Regions from separate parts of the Marinomonas dokdonensis genome, predicted to be linked through region 1. Evidence: predicted binding sites of a transcription regulator. Region 1 holds the regulator's gene; the other holds the start of a gene.
The links. The regulator sigma-54, encoded in region 1, starts transcription at its own class of promoters, with help from an activator protein. The targets are predictions, from matches to a motif close to TGGCACNNNNNTTGCTNT.
Positions count from the first base shown of each region.

Region 2: a site for sigma-54 is predicted at 4,757-4,774, ahead of ACUM5Y_RS08215 (amino acid ABC transporter substrate-binding protein). Genes of this name have one in related genera too.

Region 1 is NZ_JBRAND010000004.1:48,605-56,121, forward strand. It holds gene ACUM5Y_RS10975 (YhdP family phospholipid transporter) at 1-1,129, shown strand, start outside; gene ACUM5Y_RS10980 (carbon-nitrogen hydrolase family protein) at 1,129-1,959, shown strand; gene yjgA (ribosome biogenesis factor YjgA) at 2,007-2,546, opposite strand; gene mgtE (magnesium transporter) at 2,553-3,905, opposite strand; gene ACUM5Y_RS10995 (HPr family phosphocarrier protein) at 3,910-4,179, opposite strand; gene ACUM5Y_RS11000 (PTS sugar transporter subunit IIA) at 4,189-4,638, opposite strand; gene ACUM5Y_RS11005 (RNA polymerase factor sigma-54) at 4,658-6,142, opposite strand; gene lptB (LPS export ABC transporter ATP-binding protein) at 6,219-6,944, opposite strand; gene lptA (lipopolysaccharide transport periplasmic protein LptA) at 6,955-7,455, opposite strand; gene lptC (LPS export ABC transporter periplasmic protein LptC) at 7,433-7,517, opposite strand, start outside.
Region 2 is NZ_JBRAND010000003.1:92,049-99,565, forward strand. It holds gene ACUM5Y_RS08195 (hydrogen peroxide-inducible genes activator) at 1-765, shown strand, start outside; gene recG (ATP-dependent DNA helicase RecG) at 771-2,852, shown strand; gene ACUM5Y_RS08205 (ComEA family DNA-binding protein) at 2,976-3,782, shown strand; gene lrp (leucine-responsive transcriptional regulator Lrp) at 3,845-4,321, opposite strand; gene ACUM5Y_RS08215 (amino acid ABC transporter substrate-binding protein) at 4,857-5,879, shown strand; gene ACUM5Y_RS08220 (amino acid ABC transporter permease) at 5,992-7,167, shown strand; gene ACUM5Y_RS08225 (amino acid ABC transporter permease) at 7,178-7,517, shown strand, end outside.

The DNA of each region.
Region 1 (7,517 bases):
GGGTGAGGCCGTGACGGATCAAGAGGCCTCTATCCTTGATATTCCTGAGTGGCTTTCTCAGATGGACATTATTATTGATGCCTTGGTCATCAACGAAGACAACACTCTCCATAATGCCAAGCTTGGTTACCCCATAAATCAAGGTTTACGTTTTAGTTCAGATGAAATGAACTTCGAACTCACACAAAAAGACTATGGTCCAGACTTACATTTTGACTTTCTCAGCTGGAATTTGTCTAAAGAAGATACGGAAGAGGGTGATAACGAGCCATTCGTACGGTCAGCACAAATTCCGAATATGACCTTGTCTATCGACCAGCTCTATATTGATAATAGCCCTTATGGTGACTGGAGTACCAAGATACAACGAGAAGGGAATAGGGTAAGGTTAACCTCAATTAGCTCCGAACTTAAGACCGGTGAGTTCGATGGTAGTTTGTTTTGGCAAGACCAAGAGGATCGATCCAATGTTGAGTTGACCCTTGGGGTTAAAGGTAAGGATTTGGCCGAGCTGACACAAAAGTTCTCGGATAAGCCTTTTGTGACCTCAAAAAATTATGACATCAATGTGGTGCTAAGTTGGCAAGGTCATCCTTTTCATTTTGATCGGCCGTCGCTGTCAGGACGTATCGGCTTTGCGGCCGACAATGGCAGTTTTACTCAGATTGAAGAGTTACCTGCCTTCTTAAAAGTGTTAGGGATTTTTAATGTAGGGGCTTTGAGTCGCCGATTATCCCTCGATTTTACCGACGTTTATGAGCCAGGGTTGAGTTACGATAGTTTTACGGGTGATATGGTCATATATAAAGGCTTATTAACGACTACTAAACCAGTCACCATTATCTCGCCTACCGCCGAATTATTTGTTGAGGGCAGTGCTAATATTGTAGAAGAAACCCTCAATGAGCGAATGACAGCGAGCTTCCCAATTTCTGGTACTTTGCCATTGGCGGGTTTGCTGTGGGGGACACCTCAAATTGCAGGCTTATTGTTTATCACAGATAGGTTGTTCGGCAGTCAAATATCTAAAGTAACCAGTGTACGTTATGACGTAACCGGAACCTTTGATAACCCGGTGATGACGCAAGTTAAATATCAGCCGACGCAATCTAAGAAAAGGAATGATTGATGAGCAGTTTAGTGGTGGCGGCGATTCAGTTAACCAGTGTGGCGGATTGGCGTGAAAACCTTGATAATGTGACGAGCCTGCTGCTTGCTGCGGTAAAAGATGGCGCTAGGCTTATTGTGTTACCTGAAAATGTATTTTTATTTAATGGTAAACGAATGCGCGAAATGGCGGCGTCTCAGGAGCAATATTTGCTTTTAGAGGCGGTTGCTGAATTGGCCAAAGAACATTCTGTCTATATCGTGATTGGCTCTCACCCAAGCCTAACAAGACCCGATGAAGAAATCGTGGCGTCGGGCCGTGTACGTCAGCGTTGCTGGGTGCTTGGTCCAAAGGGTGAACTCATAACATGCTATGACAAGATTCATTTATTTGACGTTCAGGTAGACGATAAAGCCGCCTCCTACCGTGAGTCTAGCTTTATTGAGCCTGGAGAAATTCAATTACAAGTTGTTGAAGTGGATGGCTTTAAACTGGGCTTAAGCATTTGTTATGATCTGCGTTTCCCTGAATTATACCGTGAGCTTGCAGTGCTAGGGGCTGAACTGGTGGTTGTTCCTGCTGCCTTCACTTATGTAACGGGTAAAGCCCATTGGAATACCTTGCTGGCGGCTCGAGCGATCGAAAATCAATACTATGTATTAGGAGTTAACCAATGTGGTTGGCATAATGAATTACGCCAGACTTATGGCCACAGTAGTCTGTATTCTCCAAATGGTGAGTGTTTAGCCATGCTAGAGGAGAAGCCCGGTTACTTTATTTATCGTATTGATCGTCAGGTGTTAACCGAGGTACGAGGGAAAATGCCTTGTCTGAGTCATAGAAGAATGTAAAAAATGCCCTAAAGGAATCTTTAGGGCATTTTTGTTGGAAGGGGGATTTAACCGCGTAAACCTAACTTGGTTTCTTCGATTTCACGAATCAGTTTAAAGAGTTTTTTACGGTTGGTGTTGCTCTTGTTGCCATTCTCGACTTCTTTTTGAGATTGGCGGATCAGCTGACGTAAAAGCTGAATTTCTTCCAAATTTGGATGTTCGTCCAGATATTTTGATAGCTCTTCTTTTGAATTTTCACCAATCAATGCATCACGTTTGTGTTCAAGTTGATGAAACAGCTTATTGTAAGCGGCAGAGGTTGTGTCAAATAAGGCCACTTGCTGAGAAATGGTCTCGTGGTCTTCGGTACGCATGATTTTGCCGATATATTGCAGGTGACGTCTCATGGCTTCACGCTGTTTGATGCGGTCGGCTTCAGCAAAGGCTTCACGCAATGTATCAGACATGGTCACTTTTTTAAGTTGGTTTTTGCTCAACCCAAGTAAGGTTTTGCCTAAATCTTGTAGCGCTTCCACTTCTCGCTTGATCTGGGTTTTGCTTTTAGGGATATCTTCTTCGTTTTCAAATTGATCAAAGTCTGTCATGGGAACCTATATTAAAAAAATGGTGGCGAGACCGAGGAAAGATAAAAATCCCACCACATCAGTCACTGTCGTCAGAATAACACTGCCTGCTAAGGCTGGGTCGATGCCCATTTTCTTAAGTAAAATGGGCAAAAGAGTGCCTGTTGTTGCAGCAAACAAGAGATTTATAATAATTGCGCCCGCAATGATATAGGCAATTTTGAGGTTGTCAAACCATAAGGCGGTTAGGGCGGCAATAACCGTGGCCCAAAGTAAGCCATTAATCAAACCAACAATGAGCTCACGGTTTAATAACCAGCGGGTGTTGGTGGAGCCAATTTGGTTGAGAGCGATACCCCGTATTACTAGGGTGAGTACTTGGGAGCCAGCAATGCCCCCCATGCTGGCGACAATCGGCATTAAGATCGCTAGGGCGACAACTTGGTCGAGAGTGTCCTGAAACAAGCCAATAACATAAGAGGCAGTGAAGGCTGTGATCAGGTTAATGCCTAACCAAACTGCACGACGCTTGGTAGTTTTAAGTATAGGCGAGAAGGTATCTTCATCATCATCAAGACCTGCCATGCTCAACATGGAGTGCTCTGCTTCGTCTCGAATAACATCCACCACGTCATCAATGGTGATACGACCTAATAACTTATGGGTGTTTTTATCAACAACGGGAGCAGAAACCAAGTCCATTTTTTCAAACAGTTGCGCAACTTCGCTGACAGGTGTGTCGGCGTAAATCACTTCGTCTTCTGTTTCCATAACATCGCGAACGGTTAAGTCCGTATCGGCCACCAGTAATTTGGTGATGGGGAGAGAGCCGAGTAAGCGATCGGAGCGGCTTACCACCAATAGGCTGTCAGTCATGTCTGGCAGTTCTTCATGACGTCGCAAATAGCGAAATACAATATCCAGAGTGATATTCGGACGAATTGTGATGGTGTCCGTGTTCATCAGGCCGCCGGCCGAGTCTTCAGAGTAGCTTAATAGTGTTTCGACTCGAGTTCTGTCTTGGGCCGTCATAGAGGCCAAAACTTCTTTTACAACTGTCTCTGGTAGATGTTGGAGTAAATCGGCGAGGTCATCACTTTCAAAGTGTTCAGAGACAGCCACTAAGCGCTCTGTATCCATCTCTTTTAGGAATTGGACACCTATGTCTTCGCTTAGGTATTGAAGGACGTCACCTTCGTTTTCGGAATCGATAAGCTCCCATAGGAGTTTACGTTCTTTTGGTGGGGAGGATTCTAAAAGGCGAGCAACGTCCTGTGCGGGTAGGGCCCCGTTCAGAAGGTAACGTATTTGCATGGTGGCACCGGACTCAAGAGAGTCCGAAACCGTTTGCAGATGAGTTAACATGGATTGCTCAGACATGAGTCTACTCGTCTTCGTCAAAACGATTATTGATTAATTCAATAACGCTTTTTAAGGCTTCAGCTTCGTCTTCACCGTTGGTCTTAATCTTGATCTGAGTGCCCTTACTGGCCGCTAGCATCATCATGGCCATAATGCTTTTGCCGTCTACATTGCGGCCATCTTTTTCAATCGTGATGTCGCATGAAAATCTAGACGTTGTTTCAATAAGCTTGCCGGCGGCACGAGCATGCAAGCCTAACTTATTTATAATGGTAACTGTCTCTTCAAGCATGGCTGTTCCTTATAATAAAGAGTGGAACGTGTTGAACAATTCTTCGTCAGTCTTCGCCGCTCTAAGTTTGTCTAGGGTTTCTGAAGATTGCGCCATTTCGGCAATTTTCGCCAGCGTTGATAAATGCTGGTCACATTCATGTGGCGGTACAATTAAGGCAAAAATCAAATCCACAGGCTTTCTATCGATGGAGTCAAAATCAATCGCTTCGTTGAGGGACAAGACGACAACTGCCGTATGGTTAGCTGACTCAAGACGACAATGAGGAATGGCGATACCGTTACCAACCCCTGTACTGCCTAGTTTTTCACGCCCTAAAAGAGCATCGTAAACAGCGCTGTTTTCACAGTGTAAGCGGTCCGAAACAATGCTGGCTAGGTTCTCTAAAACTCTTTTTTTACTCACTATGTCTTGTTTGGCAAAACACAACTCAGTTTTTAGTAGTGATTTCAATGGCATGATAAAGGTCACATCCGTCTTAAATCAGTCGTTTTCGTTCATTGGAAGGAGGGATGTTCATCGCCTCTCGGTATTTGGCGACAGTCCTTCGCGCTACTTGAATGCCTTGGTCCGCTAGCGTTGTCGCCAGCTTATTGTCACTCAGTGGTTTCTTAGGTGGCTCTTCCGCCACCAATTTCTTGATCATGGCTCGGATGGCGGTTGAAGAGCACTCACCACCTGAGGCTGTATTTACATGGCTGGAGAAAAAGTATTTAAGCTCAAAAATACCTTTTGGCGTGTGCATGTATTTCTGCGTTGTCACACGGGAAATGGTTGATTCATGCATGCCGACTTCTTCTGCAACATCATGCAATACCATAGGTTTCATGGCTTCTTCGCCAAGCTCAAAAAAGTCAATTTGGCGGTTTACAATACAGCTGGCTACTTTTAACAAAGTTTCATTACGGCTTTGTAAACTTTTTATGAACCATTTTGCTTCTTGCAAAGAGGTCTTAATGTAGGTGGCATCTTCCGTGTTGACGGCTGTGCTCGCCATGGCTGAATAAGTTTCATTGATTTTGACGGGTGGCAGGGCGTCGTTATTGAGCTCCACTTGCCAAACATCATTCACCTTTTTCACCGAAACATCAGGAATAACATAATCGGTATCGCCATGATCAATAACAGAGCCAGGTCTTGGATTAAGCTGTTGAATTAAATCAATGACCTCTTTTAAAGCGGCTTCCTTGAGCTTGGTTTTACGGATTAACTGCGTAAAGTCGCGGTTGCCTAATAGAGGTAAGTAATTATCAATTAGATTGTGAGTATTTTTATAAAGAGGGTGATTCTGGAAAGCTTCCAGTTGTACTAATAAACAGTCTCTTAAATCAATTGAACACACACCAACCGGATCAAAGCGCTGAAGTCTGTGCTGCACGGCAATGACTTCATCAAACTCTAGGTCCTCAAGCTCTTGGCTTAGAGATTGCCAAATGTCGTCCGGTGTAATGCTCAGATAACCATCAGATTTAACACATTCAATAATGGCGTAAGCGATTTCAATGTCCCGGTCAGACATGTGGGTTAGATTAAGCTGCCAAATGAGATGGTCTTGAATGCTTTCATCAGGAGCATTGCGGCTTTCAAAATCTGTGTCGCCACCTTCGTAGCCACTCTGTTCGCCTATTGATGCCGAGTTCTGATAGGTGTCATCCCAATTACTATCAATAGACAGCTCTTCAGGAATGCTATCCGTCCATTCAGATTCAATGCGAGCTTCTTCAGCTTCGATAACAGGGTTTTCTGATTCGGTTTTTTTATCCGTTTTTTCTTCGCTGCTTGTTGTAGTTTGGACGATAGGGCTTTCATCGTCGTCAATTTCAAGCAGGGGATTGGATTCAAGAAATTCATGGATCTCTTGCTTCAAATCTAAAGTAGAGAGTTGCAACAGGCGTATGGCTTGTTGTAACTGAGGTGTCATGGTCAGTTGTTGACCGATTTTAAGCTGTAAAGACTGCTTCATAAAGCAACTCTTTCTAAATAGGTGAATTGGAACGAGTTATGCATACTACTCTCTTTGAACAATAATGATAAGGGGGTTATAGGCGGAAATCGTCGCCTAGATATACCTTTTTCACCTGTTCATTATTGATAACGGTTTCCGCGTCGCCAGAAGCAATGATATGACCATTGCCGACTATGTAGGCTTTATCACAGATGTCTAGGGTTTCTCGTACGTTATGGTCGGTGATTAAAACACCTATGCCACTGTCTTGCAGATGCTTGATGATGAGCTTGATGTCGCCCACCGAAATCGGGTCTACACCCGCGAAAGGTTCATCTAATAAAATGAACTTTGGATTCATTGCCAGAGCGCGAGCAATTTCTACGCGGCGTCTTTCGCCACCGGAAAGGGCCATGCCGAGGTTCTTGCGAATGTGAGTAACATGAAACTCTTCAAGCAAACTTTCAAGCTTTTCTGCTTGCTGAGCTTTGTTTAGCTCCTTGCGAGTCTCCAAAATAGCGGAAATATTGTCTTCTACAGACATTTTACGAAAGATGGAGGCTTCTTGGGGTAAGTAGCCAATGCCTTTTTGTGCACGGGTATGCATGGCATTACTGGTGATGTCTTGACCATCAATAAAAATACCGCCAGCATCATTGCTCACCATGCCCACAATCATGTAGAAGCAAGTGGTTTTGCCTGCGCCATTAGGGCCTAATAAACCGACGGCTTGACCAGATTCAACAGATAAAGAAACATCTTTCACCACTTGGCGCTTTTTATAGCTCTTGGCGAGATGTTTTGCTTCTAGAAGTGCCATGTCATTCTCTTTATTCTTCTGTTTGAGGTTGTAATGTCATAGTGACGCGACCAGTGCCTTTTTTGCTGGCTTCAAAGGCGCCAGTGTTCACCATATACAAGATATAATCGGCAGAAACCTTGTTGTCGGTTTGATTCAGGTAGCCATCTCCAGTGATCTCCAGTCGGCCTAGAGTCGTTGAGTAATGAATTTGGTTGCCTTGGCTAATCACCATGTTGCCTTCGAGATCAATCTGCTGGCTGAATTTGGCAGGCTTACCCTTAGCTTCAAGCTTATTAAATTGCTGTGTTGCTAAATCAGTATTGATTTTTAGGTAGTCCGCTTCAATTTGGATTGAACCTTGAGTAATAAACACATTGCCTGTGTAAATGGCTTCCCCAGTTTGCTGATCAAAAGAGGCTTCATCCGCCTGTATGTCAAGAGGTTGGCGGGTATCATCAGGAAGGGCTAATGTTTGCTGGCTGATAGCAGCAGCCATGAACATGGAGCTAATTTTTAGGAGTAGGTTCATAGTGTCCTCTTACGGAACGCGTCATAACAACTTTTTCCGAGTTGATATAGGCAATGATTGTT
Region 2 (7,517 bases), on a different contig from region 1:
TTTGAGCGCAGCAAAAGCGCGGTTTACATCACCCCTATCGGCACTCAAATTATTGCGCAAGCGAAACGAGTGTTAGAGCAAGCGAATATGATCAAAGAGCTGGCCTCTTCTGGTCAAAATCAACTAAAAGGCCCACTCAAAGTTGGCGCGATTTTTACCATCGCCCCCTACCTGTTTCCTTTTATGATTCCAGCCTTGCAGCAGATTACCTCTGGCATGCCGCTTATCATTGAAGAAGACCTCACCGAGAACTTGCGCCCCAAACTGCGTAACGGTGAGCTTGATGCCATCATAGTCGCACTGCCCTTCCATGAACCCGATGTAGTCACTCAGCCTATCTATGAAGAAGAGTTCGTGGTGCTTATGCAAAAAGGCCATGCTTGGGCTCAACTGGATGAGATTCAAACGGATCAACTGACCACAGACAACCTGTTACTACTGGGGAAAGGGCACTGTTTCAGCGAGCAAGTATTGGAAGCTTGCCCATTGATTAATGAAGCCGAATTTAGCGATGGCCGTACCATAGTCAATGGCAGCTCCCTTGAGACGATTCGTTACATGGTGGCTTCTGGTCTGGGCGTTACCGTATTGCCAAAGTCCGCGGTCACCAACATTGATCGCTCGCTTTTGGATGTACGTCCTTTTGCGCAACCAGCACCTCGACGAACTGTGGCACTGGCTTGGCGTGCTAGCTTCCCTCGTCCGAAAGCCATAGAAGCCGTAAGCCAGTCTATCCGCGATGCTTGTAAGAAACTTGATCTCTAATCCTTATGATTGATGGTCTGGATACACAAGACATTAGGGAACTAAAAGGGGTAGGTTTAGCCATGGCTGAAAAGCTGGCTAAGCTGCACCTGCACACGGTTCAAGACTTGTTGTTCCATCTGCCGATTCGCTACCAAGACCGTACCCGCGTGGTGCCAATCGGCCAGCTACGTTTTGGTGACGAAGCCGTCATAGAAGGCGAAGTGACCGGCTGTGAAATTAAAATGGGCAAACGCCGCAGCCTGATATGCCGATTAAAAGACCCTTCGGGGTCTTTGCATTTACGTTTCTTTCACTTTTCGGCAGCACAAAAGAAGCAACTAGAAAATGGCAAACGCTTACGTTGCTTTGGCGAAATTCGCCGCGGCAGCACTGGCTTTGAAATCTACCATCCAGAATACAGCGTGATCAGCGAACAAGAGCCCCCTTTAGAGTCGGCTCTGCTCACTCCTATTTACCCTCTTACCGAGGGTCTCACGCAAACCAAGATTCGCTCTTTGTGTGACCAAGCGTTAGAACGCCTCACTGATCATAATTTACAAGAGTGGCTGCCAGAGACTTTGCGCCAGCAGTTTAGTTTGCCCTCTCTTAAGGAAGCCATCGAGTTTCTGCATCACCCATGGCGCGATGTGAATCTCGAACAGTTAAAAGCTGGCAGCCATCCTGCCCAATATCGTTTGTCCTTCGAAGAGCTGATGGCTCACCAGCTGTCGTTAATTGGTAAGCGAGTACAAGCGAAACAAGACAATGCGATCCTGGTGCCCGAAGCGGGTGATCTTAGCCAAGCGCTATTGGCTCAGCTGCCATTCTCTCCCACAGGGGCACAACAGCGAGTGTTTGGCGAGATTCTTAAAGATCTCAATACAGGCCAACCCATGTTACGCCTAGTGCAAGGAGACGTCGGTTCAGGGAAAACCTTAGTCGCAGCGCTCGCCGCAGCCAGCGTGGTACAAGCAGGTTTTCAGGTGGCGATTATGGCGCCTACGGAAATTCTCGCGGAACAACACTATCGCAATTTCACCCAATGGTTTGAACCACTAGGCTTAAAGGTCGCTTGGATGACAGGCAAACTCAAGGGCAAAGCCCGAGCCAAGGAGCTTGAAGATATTACCTCTGGCGCCGCAGAAATCGTCGTGGGAACTCATGCCTTGTTCCAAGAGAGCATCGAGTTTGACCGCTTGGCTCTGGCGATCATAGATGAACAGCATAGATTTGGTGTACACCAACGCATGGCTCTGCGCGAAAAGGGTCTGAAAAATGGTTATCAACCCCACCAGCTGATTATGACCGCCACGCCGATTCCTCGTACCCTAGCCATGTCAGCCTATGCGGACTTGGACTGCTCGATCATTGACGAGCTGCCTCCCGGTCGCACCCCAGTCAACACCATTGTGGTGTCCGATCAGCGTCGCCAAGAGGTCATTAGTCGAGTAAAGAGCGCCTGCGAAGAAGGCAAACAAGCCTATTGGGTATGTACCCTGATCGAAGAATCTGAGGCCTTGCAATGCCAAGCCGCTGAGGATGCTGCGGTGCTATTACAAGAGCAACTCAGCAACTTGGCCATTGGTTTGGTGCATGGCCGCTTAAAGGCCCAAGAGAAAGCCGACATTATGGCGCGTTTCAAAGCCGGAGAGATCCAGCTTCTCGTCGCGACTACTGTGATAGAAGTTGGGGTAGATGTGCCCAATGCCAGCTTGATGGTGATCGAGAACCCCGAACGTTTAGGCTTGGCTCAACTTCACCAATTGCGTGGTCGAGTGGGTCGTGGGCAAACTGCCAGCCACTGTGTTCTATTGTATAAAGCGCCTCTAGGCCAACAAGGCAAAGAAAGGTTGTCCACTATGCGAGAAACCAGTGACGGTTTTAAAATAGCCGAGAAAGACTTGGAGTTACGTGGCCCCGGTGAATTATTAGGCTCTCGCCAAACGGGTTTATGGGAATTTAAAGTGGCAGATTTACAGCGAGACAAAGCCTTATTAGATGACGTGCAGAAAGCTGCCACTTGGCTTTATCAACATCAACCCGATCACATTTCACCATTGCTTAGCCGCTGGTTGCCAAACCATAGCCAATATTTAAACGTTTAGCCTTAAACAATTGCCATTGCACTAACAAATAATCCCTTTATTGCTTGCGTCTGCTTAAAATATGGTCAAAAATTCACCGTGAAATAAGCCTCTATAGCTGGTTAATAATTAAGTGGGTTAGCTATGTACAGCTCTGAAGAACAAGCACAACAATTCTCTAATATTTCCATGAATGGCTGCGGCTACCGTATTACGGGTGATCGGGTCGTTATCTCTATTGATCAAATCAAGAGCAATCGCCCTTCAGACAACCTAAGTGGCACGCTACAGGTTCAGCTTTGCGCGTTAAGCCAAAACACAGGGCAACTTCATGAGTACCGTATGGCCTCCACCACCATTGGGGAGCTTGCTGGTCAATGTGAATTAGCCCAATGTGAGTACGATCTGATCTTTGAAGAACCACCTGCTGGGGTTTGGCAGTTCATACTGCAGATTAACGAATGGGATGGCCAAGCCTACACTTTATGTGACAGCGCTTATTTTGAAGTGCCTTATGAGACCGACCTAACAAGGGCTCACCCTGTTACGGAAGTTGTCACTAGCACTATTGAGTCGGCAGTTGTCGAAACCACCTCAGGCGATGTAGCTACCGACCAACTAACGCCATTGTCTGAGCAAGATGTACAGCAAGCAGAAGCCCCTACAGTAGAAGCTTCTACTGTAGGTGAAAGGCCAGCCTCGGCTTCACCGAGCGACAAGCCTTCGGTAAAAAAAAACTCAAAAGCTGGCTGCGACGACTTATCCCTCATTAACCAAGCCAAAAAAGCCCAGCTTAGAGGCCTTAAAAGCATTCATAAAAAGGTTTTGGAAAAGTTAATCGCAGAAAGGCCGTTTAAAAGTATAAAAGCGGTTCTAAATGTTAAAGGCATGGGGCCAAAAGTATTGGATCGTCTGCTTCAGCAGCTTAGCGATCAAAAAAATGGGGAATAAAGCCGACTCCACATTGGCTTTATTCCCCACTCTATTCTCCCTATCAGCAATTCCAGCAGGTATTAAGGTATATTCACCACTGTGGTGTTTTTAACCTCTTCCATGGCGACATAAGTACGGGACTCTCTTACATGAGGCAGCGTAAGCAAGGTTTCACCCAATAGCTGACGATACGCATCCATATTGGACACCCTAGCTTTTAATAAATACTCAAAATCCCCGGCAATTAGATGACATTCAAGTATTTCAGGGACTTCAGAGACCCCAGCTTTAAATTCATTGAAGCCTTCTGGTGATGTGGTCTTCAATCGTACTTCTACAAATACGAGCAACCCAGCATCCACTTTTTTCGGGTTTACTAAGGCACAATAGCCAGTGATGTAACCATTTCGTTCCAAACGTCTAACACGCTCTAAACAAGGTGTTGCACTCAAGCCGACTCGACTCGCCAATTCAACATTCGATAAACGACCGTTAATCTGTAGCTCTCGAAGAATCTTTTTGTCGAGACGATCAAGCGGCTTTGTAGAGTTTTCCATTAGGCATGGCCTCCTTTTACTGCTTCAAGGGATTTTTGATTCTAGCATGTAGACTCTATTTTGTGGGAAACCCTTTTGTATGATCTTGTGGCAATTACAATAACGGCCCATTAGATGCACCGAAACAAAGCACAAAAGACAAAAAAGTTATTTTTTTAGGCATTTTACAAATTGACACACTAATATGGTGCGTTTTATTCTGTGATTCCACTCAAGCCCTTTCTTCATAAGGCTTACTTATAAAAGCGTCATGATTATTTGCATTGCTTAGACAGTAAATAACCAGTGAAAACGCTTAAAAAGTATCCAAATCAAGCATCTTTAACAAAATTTTCTACTTGACTATGAGCCTAAAGAGTAATTCTATTAGGTCATGCGACATCCTTTTAGAGGATTGTGCTGCATATACACACAAAAAAAAGAATAACTAAATGTTGGCAACATTCTTGCTTAGTAATTTTTAGAGATTTAAAAGCTCTATTTAAATACAAACAAGATAACAACATGTATATAAAACGCCTGGGAGGCTCTATAAATGAAATCTAACGTTGGTAAACTACTTTCAACAGCAGCAATCGCTGCCACTATTAGTACTGCAGCAACCGCTGGTACTCTTGATGACGTTAAATCTAAAGGCTTTATCCAGTGTGGTGTAAGTCAGGGTGTTCCAGGTTTCTCCAACGCTGATGACGCTGGTAACTGGACTGGTATCGATGTTGATGCATGTCGTGCTGCTGCAGCCGCTGTATTTGGCGATGCTCAAAAAGTTAAATTCACTCCTCTTTCTGCTAAAGAGCGTTTCACTGCCCTACAGTCTGGTGAAATTGACGTTCTTTCTCGTAACACTACTTGGACTTACACTCGTGACTCTTCTCTAGGTCTAGACTTCACAGCTGTAAACTTCTACGACGGTCAAGGTTTCATGGCTCGTAAAGATCTTGGTGTAGAGTCTGCTTTGGATCTTGACGGTGCAACAGTTTGTACTGAGCAAGGTACAACTACTGAATTGAACATGGCTGACTTCTTCCGTAAGCACCAACTGTCTTACGTTCCAGTAATCGTACAGAAAGCTGACGAAGCCCTAGCGGCTTACGCTTCTGGCCGTTGTGACGTATTCACTACGGATAAATCAGGTCTTGCCGCTCACCGTTCTAAGCTTTCTGATCCAAGCGCACACATGATCCTTCCAGAAACAATTTCTAAAGAGCCTCTAGGCCCTGTTGTTCGTCACGGCGACAACCAGTGGAAAGATATTGTAACTTGGGCAATGTTCGTACAGGTTAACGCTGAAGAAATGGGTATTTCTTCTGCAAACGTTGCGAAAATCAAAAGCGAAACAACTGATCCAGGCATCAAGCGTCTACTAGGTGCTGAAGGTGACATGGGTGCTCAACTTGGTCTACCTGCTGATTGGGCTTACAACGTAATCGCACAAGTAGGTAACTACGGTGAAGTATTTGAGCGTAACGTTGGTCCAGAAACTCCAGTTGGTCTACCACGTGGTATCAACAACCTATGGACTGAAGGCGGTGTAATGTACGCGCCACCAGTACGTTAATAAATACCTACCTATAGCACCTGCTTCGGGTATTTACTCAGCGGCGCATCTGCCGCTGAGTTTCTCCCCCCTTTCTACCACATCTGACGAGCATTCCATTGCCTGAACTAAGATGAGCGATAAAACTACTTCTAGCAATAACAGCCTATTGAATGATGCCGGCACCCGTGCCTTAGTCTTTCAAATTGTGCTGCTGGTTATCGTGGTTTTCGTGGGTTATTACCTATTTAGTAACTTACAAGCCAACCTAGCCAATCGCGGGATTTCTACTGGTTTTTCATTTTTAAACGAGCCAGCGGGTTTCCCAGTTCTAATCCACCTAATTGAGTACACAGAAGCCGACACTTATGGTCGAGCTTTCGTTGTTGCCCTGATCAATACCTTTGTTATCTCCCTAATGGGTATAGTGTTAGCCACTATCATTGGCGTGATCATGGGTCTAGCACGTCTATCCAACAACTGGTTAGTGGCTAGATTAGCAACGGTATACATAGAGACATTGCGTAACATTCCTCTGTTACTACAAATGTTCTTCTGGTACTTCGCGGTATTGGCCGCTCTACCTGCGCCAAGAAACAGCTACGAATTTGCCGACTTCCTATTAAACAAACGAGGAATCTACTCACCAAACCCAATTACTCAAGACGGTTTCGGGGTAGTGATTGCAGGATTCATTCTGTCTATCGTTGCTTCTATCGGCATCATTATTTGGGCGAAAAAACGCCAAACAAGAACCGGTGTGTGGTTCCCAGCTTACTGGGCATCTTTAGGCACAATTATAGTTGTTACCTTCCTTGCCCTCGCAGTATCCGGTTTCCCTATTGAGTTTGACCTACCACAGAAGAGTCGCTTCAACGTGACTGGTGGTATGGTGTTACCGCCTGAATTTGTCGCAGTTTTGGTGGCACTTTCTACTTATACGGGCTCGTTTATTGCGGAGATCGTCCGTGCTGGTATTTTGTCCGTCAACTGGGGACAAACAGAAGCCGCTCGTTCACTTGGACTTAAAGATGGTTTGACACAACGCTTGATCGTATTACCACAAGCTCTACGAGTCATCATTCCACCACTGACCAGCCAATACTTGAACCTTGCAAAGAACTCCTCATTGGGTGCGGCGATTGCTTACCCAGAATTGGTTGCCGTGGTCATGGGTACAACCCTGAACCAAACCGGTCAAGCGATTGAAACAATTGGTCTTTGTATGTTGGTTTACGGAACATTGAGTTTATCTATCTCTATGTTCATGAACTGGTACAACAAGAAAATGTCATTAATGGAGCGCTAGGAGGCTAAACATGGCTATTGAATTTAAACCATCACCCAGCCTTCCACCACCGGTTAACTCGGTGGGTGCTGTGGCTTGGGTACGTCAAAACTTATTGTCGTCCCCACTGAATATCTTTTTGACGCTTTTCAGCTTTTACATCTTGTATTTACTGATTCCACCTATGGTGGAATGGGGCTTGGTCAACGCTACCTGGGAAGGTGCATCTAAAGCAGACTGTGCGCCGGGCGGTGCATGTTGGGCCTTTATCGGCGCACGTTTCGACCAGTTCATGTATGGACTGTATCCACCTGAAGAAACTTGGCGTATTAACCTCGCCACTATTCTTTTAGTGGTTATGATCGGTGCTT